DNA from 3 places in the Streptomyces sp. GL_140 genome. Region 1 is predicted to be linked to each of the others. Evidence: predicted binding sites of a transcription regulator. Region 1 holds the regulator's gene; each other region holds the start of a gene.
What was found. Region 1 encodes HrcA, which represses chaperone genes, less so after heat shock. Its sites were predicted from a motif close to TTNGCACTCNGNNNNNCNGAGTGCNAA; they were not measured.
Positions count from the first base shown of each region.

Region 2: groL (chaperonin GroEL) is a predicted target of HrcA. The motif match lies at 902-928, and genes of this name have one in related genera.
Region 3: groES (co-chaperone GroES) is a predicted target of HrcA. The motif match lies at 815-841, and genes of this name have one in related genera.

Region 1 is NZ_CM174404.1:2,853,924-2,856,187, reverse strand. Features, by position in the region: gene AC3IYJ_RS13375 (MBL fold metallo-hydrolase) at 1-398, opposite strand, end outside; gene hrcA (heat-inducible transcriptional repressor HrcA) at 560-1,576, shown strand; gene dnaJ (molecular chaperone DnaJ) at 1,577-2,264, shown strand, end outside.
Region 2 is NZ_CM174404.1:3,916,001-3,918,264, reverse strand. Features, by position in the region: gene AC3IYJ_RS18175 (MoaD/ThiS family protein) at 1-77, shown strand, start outside; gene AC3IYJ_RS18170 (cold-shock protein) at 496-702, shown strand; gene groL (chaperonin GroEL) at 1,059-2,264, shown strand, end outside.
Region 3 is NZ_CM174404.1:5,094,244-5,096,507, forward strand. Features, by position in the region: gene AC3IYJ_RS23790 (response regulator transcription factor) at 1-675, opposite strand, end outside; gene groES (co-chaperone GroES) at 985-1,293, shown strand; gene groL (chaperonin GroEL) at 1,428-2,264, shown strand, end outside.

The DNA of each region.
Region 1 (2,264 bases):
AGGTGGCGGGGGACCACCAGCAGGTCCACCGCCTCGGCGGCCTCGGCCGGGGCCAGGCCGTGCCGGATCGCGTCGGCCCGCAGCTCGTCGTGGCTCACGGACAGCAGGCCGTCCAGCCCGACCGGACCGTAGACCTCGGCCCCGGCGAACGCCGATCCGCCCAACACGTGGTCGAAATGTCCGTGCGTGAATGCGATATGGGTCACGCGCCGGCCCGCCAGACGCTCCGCCTCGGCCCGCACCCGGGCCCCTTCCCGGACGGAGGACCCCGGGTCGATCAGGAGGGCCGAATCGTCGCCGACCACCAGTCCCACGGTGCAGTCCCACACCGGCAGACGCTGCCGGCCGGTCCGTTCGGTGAGCCGTTCCCAGCCCGCCTCTTCCCAACGCACGTCCATGCCGCGACGCTACCTTGGCGGGCCGCCCTTGCTAGGTGCGTACCACCCCGCCGTACACTGACCGGGGGATCTCTGGCACTCGAATGCGCAGAGTGCCAGAAAACCGACAGCAAACCGGTGGCGGTCCGAGCCGGGTGAAGAAGACGACGGAGGTGTGCGCGATGCTCAGCGAACGCAGACTCGAAGTGCTGCGCGCCATCGTCCAGGACTACGTGGGGACGGAGGAGCCGGTCGGCTCCAAGGCGCTCACCGAGCGGCACCGCCTCGGCGTCTCGCCCGCGACCGTGCGCAACGACATGGCCGTGCTGGAGGACGAGGGCTACATCGCCCAGCCCCACACCAGCGCCGGCCGGATCCCCACCGACAAGGGCTACCGCCTCTTCGTCGACAAGCTGGCGGGGGTCAAACCGCTGTCGACGCCCGAGCGTCGGGCCATCCAGAACTTCCTCGACGGGGCCGTCGACCTCGACGACGTCGTCGGCCGGACCGTACGGCTGCTCGCGCAGCTGACCCGGCAGGTCGCCGTCGTCCAGTACCCGAGCCTGACCCGCTCGACCGTCCGGCACGTGGAGCTGCTCTCGCTGGCCCCCGCGCGCCTGATGCTCGTACTGATCACGGACACGGGCCGGGTCGAGCAGCGGCTCGTCGACTGCCAGACCCCCTTCGCGGACACCTCGCTGGCGGATCTGCGGGCCCGCCTCAACAGTCGTGTGGTCGGCCGCCGGTTCACCGACGTGCCGCCGCTCGTGCAGGACCTTCCGGAGTCCTTCGAGACCGAGGACAGGGCGACCGTGAAGGTCGTCCTCGACACCCTTCTCGAAACGCTGGTGGAGGAGGCGGAGGAGCGGCTGATGATCGGCGGCACCGCCAACCTCACCCGTTTCGGACATGACTTTCCTCTGACGATCAGGCCGGTGCTCGAAGCGCTGGAGGAGCAGGTCGTGCTCCTCAAGCTGCTGGGCGAGGCCAACGAGTCGGGAATGGCCGTAAAGATCGGGCATGAGAATGCCTACGAGGGACTGAACTCCACGTCCGTCGTCTCGGTCGGCTACGGTTCGGGCGGCGAAGCAGTCGCCAAACTCGGCGTGGTCGGACCGACCCGCATGGACTACCCCGGAACGATGGGAGCGGTACGCGCAGTGGCACGTTACGTCGGACAGATCCTGGCGGAGTCGTAAGTGGCCACGGACTACTACGCCGTTCTCGGCGTGCGCCGCGACGCATCGCAGGACGAGATCAAGAAGGCCTTCCGCCGCCTCGCGCGTGAACTCCACCCGGATGTGAATCCGGACCCGAAGACGCAGGAGCGCTTCAAGGAGATCAACGCCGCGTACGAGGTGCTCTCGGACCCGCAGAAGAAGCAGGTCTTCGACCTCGGCGGCGACCCGCTGTCCTCCTCGGGCGGTGGCGGCGGCGCGGGCGGATTCGGGGCGGGTGGCTTCGGCAACTTCTCCGACATCATGGACGCCTTCTTCGGCCAGTCCCAGCAGCGCGGACCGCGCTCGCGGACCCGTCGGGGCCAGGACGCCATGATCCGTCTCGACCTGGAACTGGACGAGGCCGCCTTCGGCACGACCAAGGACATCCAGGTCGACACGGCCGTCGTCTGCACCACTTGCTCCGGCGAAGGCGCAGCCCCCGGCACCTCGGCGCAGACGTGTGACATGTGCCGCGGCCGCGGTGAGGTCTCGCAGGTCACCCGGTCCTTCCTGGGCCAGGTCATGACCTCGCGCCCCTGCCCGCAGTGCCAGGGCTTCGGCACCGTGGTCCCGACCCCGTGCCCCGAGTGCGCGGGCGACGGCCGGGTCCGCTCCCGCCGCAGCCTCACGGTCAAGATCCCGGCGGGCGTCGAGAACGGCACCCGGA
Region 2 (2,264 bases), 1.1 Mb from region 1:
TCGAAGGCGGGCTGCAGGCGGCCACGCCGGACGGCGCCGGCGTTTCGATCATTCCCGCCGTCGCGGGCGGCTGCTGACCTTCCGGTCGGCGGCGTCGCCTCTCCCCGTAGAGGTGCGCAAACCCTGAATTGCCCCCTCCGCTAATAAGCGGAGGGGGCAATTCTGTTGGATTGAGCACGGTAGAGTTGGGGAAGTCCCCACCGCTGCTCTTGCCCGCCGCATATGAGCGGGCCGCGGGAGGGTTGACATTGAGTCAACATGCAAGTGCGCTATGGGTCGTTGGCGTGGTTTGTCCGGCCCGAGTTGCCCTGGAATATTCCGGGTTTTCACCCTATTTCAATCTTTTGCCGTGTCCAGATTTCTCGTCGGAATGACCTGTTGCAGACAGCAGCGGTGCGGATACATTCAGCCCCGGTCGAGGCGTTCCGGCGCAAGTTCTGACCCGGGACCGCGAAGTGCGGTCCTGCGCAAGGGCCAGTAATAGGGGAGTTAGGCATGGCTCAGGGCACCGTCAAGTGGTTCAACGCGGAGAAGGGCTACGGCTTCATCGCGGTCGACGGTGGTGCGGATGTGTTCGTCCACTACAGCGCCATCCAGATGGACGGGTACCGCACCCTTGAAGAGGGTCAGCGGGTCGAGTTCGAGATCTCGCAGGGCCAGAAGGGTCCGCAGGCGGACATGGTCAAGCTCGCCGTCGGCTAGTCCGGGCGCGACCGACCACCGACACGGCGTACGACTGCAACTGCATACATACGAGGTACGTACGAGGGGCCCACATCCTGGACACGGGATGCGGGCCCCTCGTGCGTGGGGTGCTCGTGGGCCCTGCGGTGTCCGGGTGTTCACCTGCGTTTCCTCGAAGCCGCTTGCACTCGGGGGTGCCGAGTGCTAATCATTGGCGTTAGCACTCTCCTAGTGAGAGTGCTACCTAAACGAGGACCGGGTCAGTGAGGCCCGCAGGGTCCGGCGGGAAGAAACCGCCGGGCACGCAGGCCGTCCGTCGCGGGCGCGGGCGCGGTCCGGGAGCAATCCACCGCTGTCCGGGAGGACCACTTCAGATGGCCAAGATCATTGCGTTCAACGAGGAGGCCCGGCGCGGTCTCGAGCGAGGCATGAACCAGCTCGCCGACGCCGTCAAGGTCACCCTTGGCCCCAAGGGTCGCAACGTCGTCCTTGAGAAGAAGTGGGGCGCCCCCACGATCACCAACGATGGTGTCTCCATCGCCAAGGAGATCGAGCTCGAGGACCCGTACGAGAAGATCGGCGCCGAGCTGGTCAAGGAAGTCGCCAAGAAGACGGACGACGTCGCCGGCGACGGTACGACCACCGCCACCGTTCTCGCCCAGGCGCTCGTCCGCGAGGGCCTGCGCAACGTGGCCGCCGGTGCGAACCCGATGGCCCTCAAGCGTGGTATCGAGAAGGCCGTCGAGGCCGTCTCCGCCGCCCTGCTTTCCCAGGCCAAGGATGTCGAGACCAAGGAGCAGATCGCTTCTACGGCCTCCATCTCCGCCGCTGACACCCAGATCGGCGAGCTCATCGCCGAGGCCATGGACAAGGTCGGCAAGGAAGGCGTCATCACCGTCGAGGAGTCCCAGACCTTCGGGCTGGAGCTTGAGCTCACCGAGGGCATGCGCTTCGACAAGGGCTACATCTCGGCGTACTTCGCCACCGACATGGAGCGCATGGAGTCGTCCCTCGACGACCCGTACATCCTGATCGTCAACTCCAAGATCGGCTCGGTCAAGGACCTGCTGCCGCTCCTGGAGAAGGTCATGCAGTCCGGCAAGCCGCTGCTGATCATCGCCGAGGACGTCGAGGGCGAGGCCCTGTCGACCCTGGTCGTCAACAAGATCCGCGGCACCTTCAAGTCCGTCGCCGTCAAGGCTCCGGGCTTCGGCGACCGCCGCAAGGCCATGCTCGGCGACATCGCCATCCTCACGGGCGGCACGGTCATCTCCGAGGAGGTCGGCCTCAAGCTCGAGAACGCCGGTCTCGACCTCCTGGGCCGCGCCCGCAAGGTCGTCATCACCAAGGACGAGACCACCATCGTCGACGGTGCCGGTGACAGCGACCAGGTCGCCGGTCGCGTGAACCAGATCCGCGCCGAGATCGAGAACTCCGACTCGGACTACGACCGCGAGAAGCTCCAGGAGCGCCTCGCGAAGCTGGCCGGCGGCGTGGCCGTCATCAAGGCCGGCGCCGCGACCGAGGTCGAGCTCAAGGAGCGCAAGCACCGCATCGAGGACGCCGTTCGCAACGCGAAG
Region 3 (2,264 bases), 2.2 Mb from region 1:
GTCCGGGGCCATCCGGTAGCCGGTGCCGTGGACGGTGAGGATCGATCGGCGGCCGAAGGGGACGTCGATCTTCCGGCGCAGGGAGGAGACGTAGACCTCGACGATGTTCGGGTCGATGCCCTGCGGGCCCTCCCAGACCTCGTCGAGGATGTCCTGCTTGGCGACGGCCCGGCCGGGCTGCTCCATCAGGCAGGCCAGTACGCCGAGCTCGCGGGCGGTCAGCTCGATCTCGTGCTGGCCGCGGCGGCAGCGGCGGCCGCGCGGGTCCAGGATCAGGTCGCCGGCCTGGAGGACGGCGCTCTGCGGGGGACCGGCCGCGCGGCGGGTGATCGCGCGCAGGCGGGCGGCGAGGACGACGAAGGAGAACGGCTTCGTGAGGTAGTCGTCGGCGCCGGAGTCGAGCCCCTCGGCCTCGTCGTACTCGCCGTCCTTCGCGGTCAGGATGAGGACGGGGGTGAGGTCGCCGTGGGCGCGCATCCGCTTGCAGATCTCGTAGCCCGAGAGGCCGGGGAGCATCAGGTCCAGGACGACGGCGTCGTACGGGCCGCCGGTGAGGGCGAGGGCCAGGCCGCGGTGTCCGTCGTGGGCGAGGTCGATCCAGTGGCCGTCGGCGGAGAGCCCGCGCCGGAGCGATTCGGCGAGCCCCACTTCGTCTTCGACGACCAGAATGCGCATGCCCCAAGCCTCACATACAGGACGCCCTTACCCGGGTCGATGCGCCCGCTGACGGCCCGTGGGCTCCGGCGCGACCCGGCGGGATCCCCCGAGGGGCGGGGTTCCCGAGCGCCCCGGACGGCGAAACCAGCGGCGCGTATTGGCACTCCGCTTGACCGAGTGCTAATCGCCGGAATAGTCTCGCGTCTGGCACTCGCCCCTGGTGAGTGCCAACACAGCGACAGGCAGGTCCGGCTCCCGCGACGACGGATCGACCTGGTCGCCACCTCAGACAGTTAACCCCGGATCTCCGAAGCGGAAGGTCAGATCGTGACGACCACCAGCTCCAAGGTTGCCATCAAGCCGCTCGAGGACCGCATTGTGGTCCAGCCGCTCGACGCCGAGCAGACCACGGCCTCCGGCCTGGTCATCCCGGACACTGCGAAGGAGAAGCCCCAGGAGGGCGTCGTCCTTGCCGTGGGCCCGGGTCGCTTCGAGGACGGCCAGCGTCTCCCGCTGGACGTCACCGTCGGCGACGTCGTCCTGTACTCCAAGTACGGCGGCACCGAAGTGAAGTACAACGGCGAGGAGTACCTCGTCCTCTCGGCCCGCGACGTCCTCGCGATCGTCGAGAAGTAATCACTTCTCCAGTTTTGCTTTGAGCTGCGCCCCTGGTCACCCCTGCTGAAGCCGGGCGGCGAGGGGCGTAGTTCGTTTGTCAGGCGGTCGCGGTGAGCGGCCGGGGATCGCAACGAGAGGGCTGAACCGCTCCCATGCCGAAGATTCTCAAGTTCGACGAGGACGCCCGTCGCGCCCTCGAGCGCGGCGTCAACAAGCTTGCCGACACGGTCAAGGTGACGATCGGCCCCAAGGGCCGCAACGTCGTCATCGACAAGAAGTTCGGTGCTCCCACCATCACCAACGACGGTGTCACCATCGCTCGCGAGGTCGAGCTGGACGACCCGTACGAGAACCTGGGCGCGCAGCTCGTGAAGGAGGTGGCGACCAAGACCAACGATGTTGCGGGTGACGGCACCACCACCGCCACCGTGCTGGCCCAGGCGCTGGTCCGCGAGGGCCTGCGCAACGTCGCCGCGGGTGCCTCCCCGGCCGCCCTCAAGAAGGGCATCGACCTCGCGGTCAAGGCCGTGTCCGAGGAGCTCCTCGCGACCGCCCGCCCGATCGAGGACAAGTCCGACATCGCCGCCGTGGCCTCGCTCTCCGCGCAGGACGCCCAGATCGGCGAGCTCATCGCCGAGGCGATGGACAAGGTCGGCAAGGACGGTGTCATCACCGTCGAGGAGTCCAACGCCTTCGGCGTGGAGCTTGAGTTCACCGAGGGCATGGCCTTCGACAAGGGCTACCTCTCCCCGTACATGGTCTCCGACCAGGAGCGTATGGAGGCCGTCCTCGACGACCCGTACATCCTGATCAACCAGGGCAAGATCTCCTCGATCCAGGACCTCCTGCCGCTGCTGGAGAAGGTCATCCAGGCCGGTGGCACCAAGCCGCTGCTGATCATCGCCGAGGACGTCGAGGGCGAGGCGCTCTCCACCCTCGTCGTCAACAAGATCCGTGGCACCTTCAACGCCGTCGCCGTCAAGGCGCCC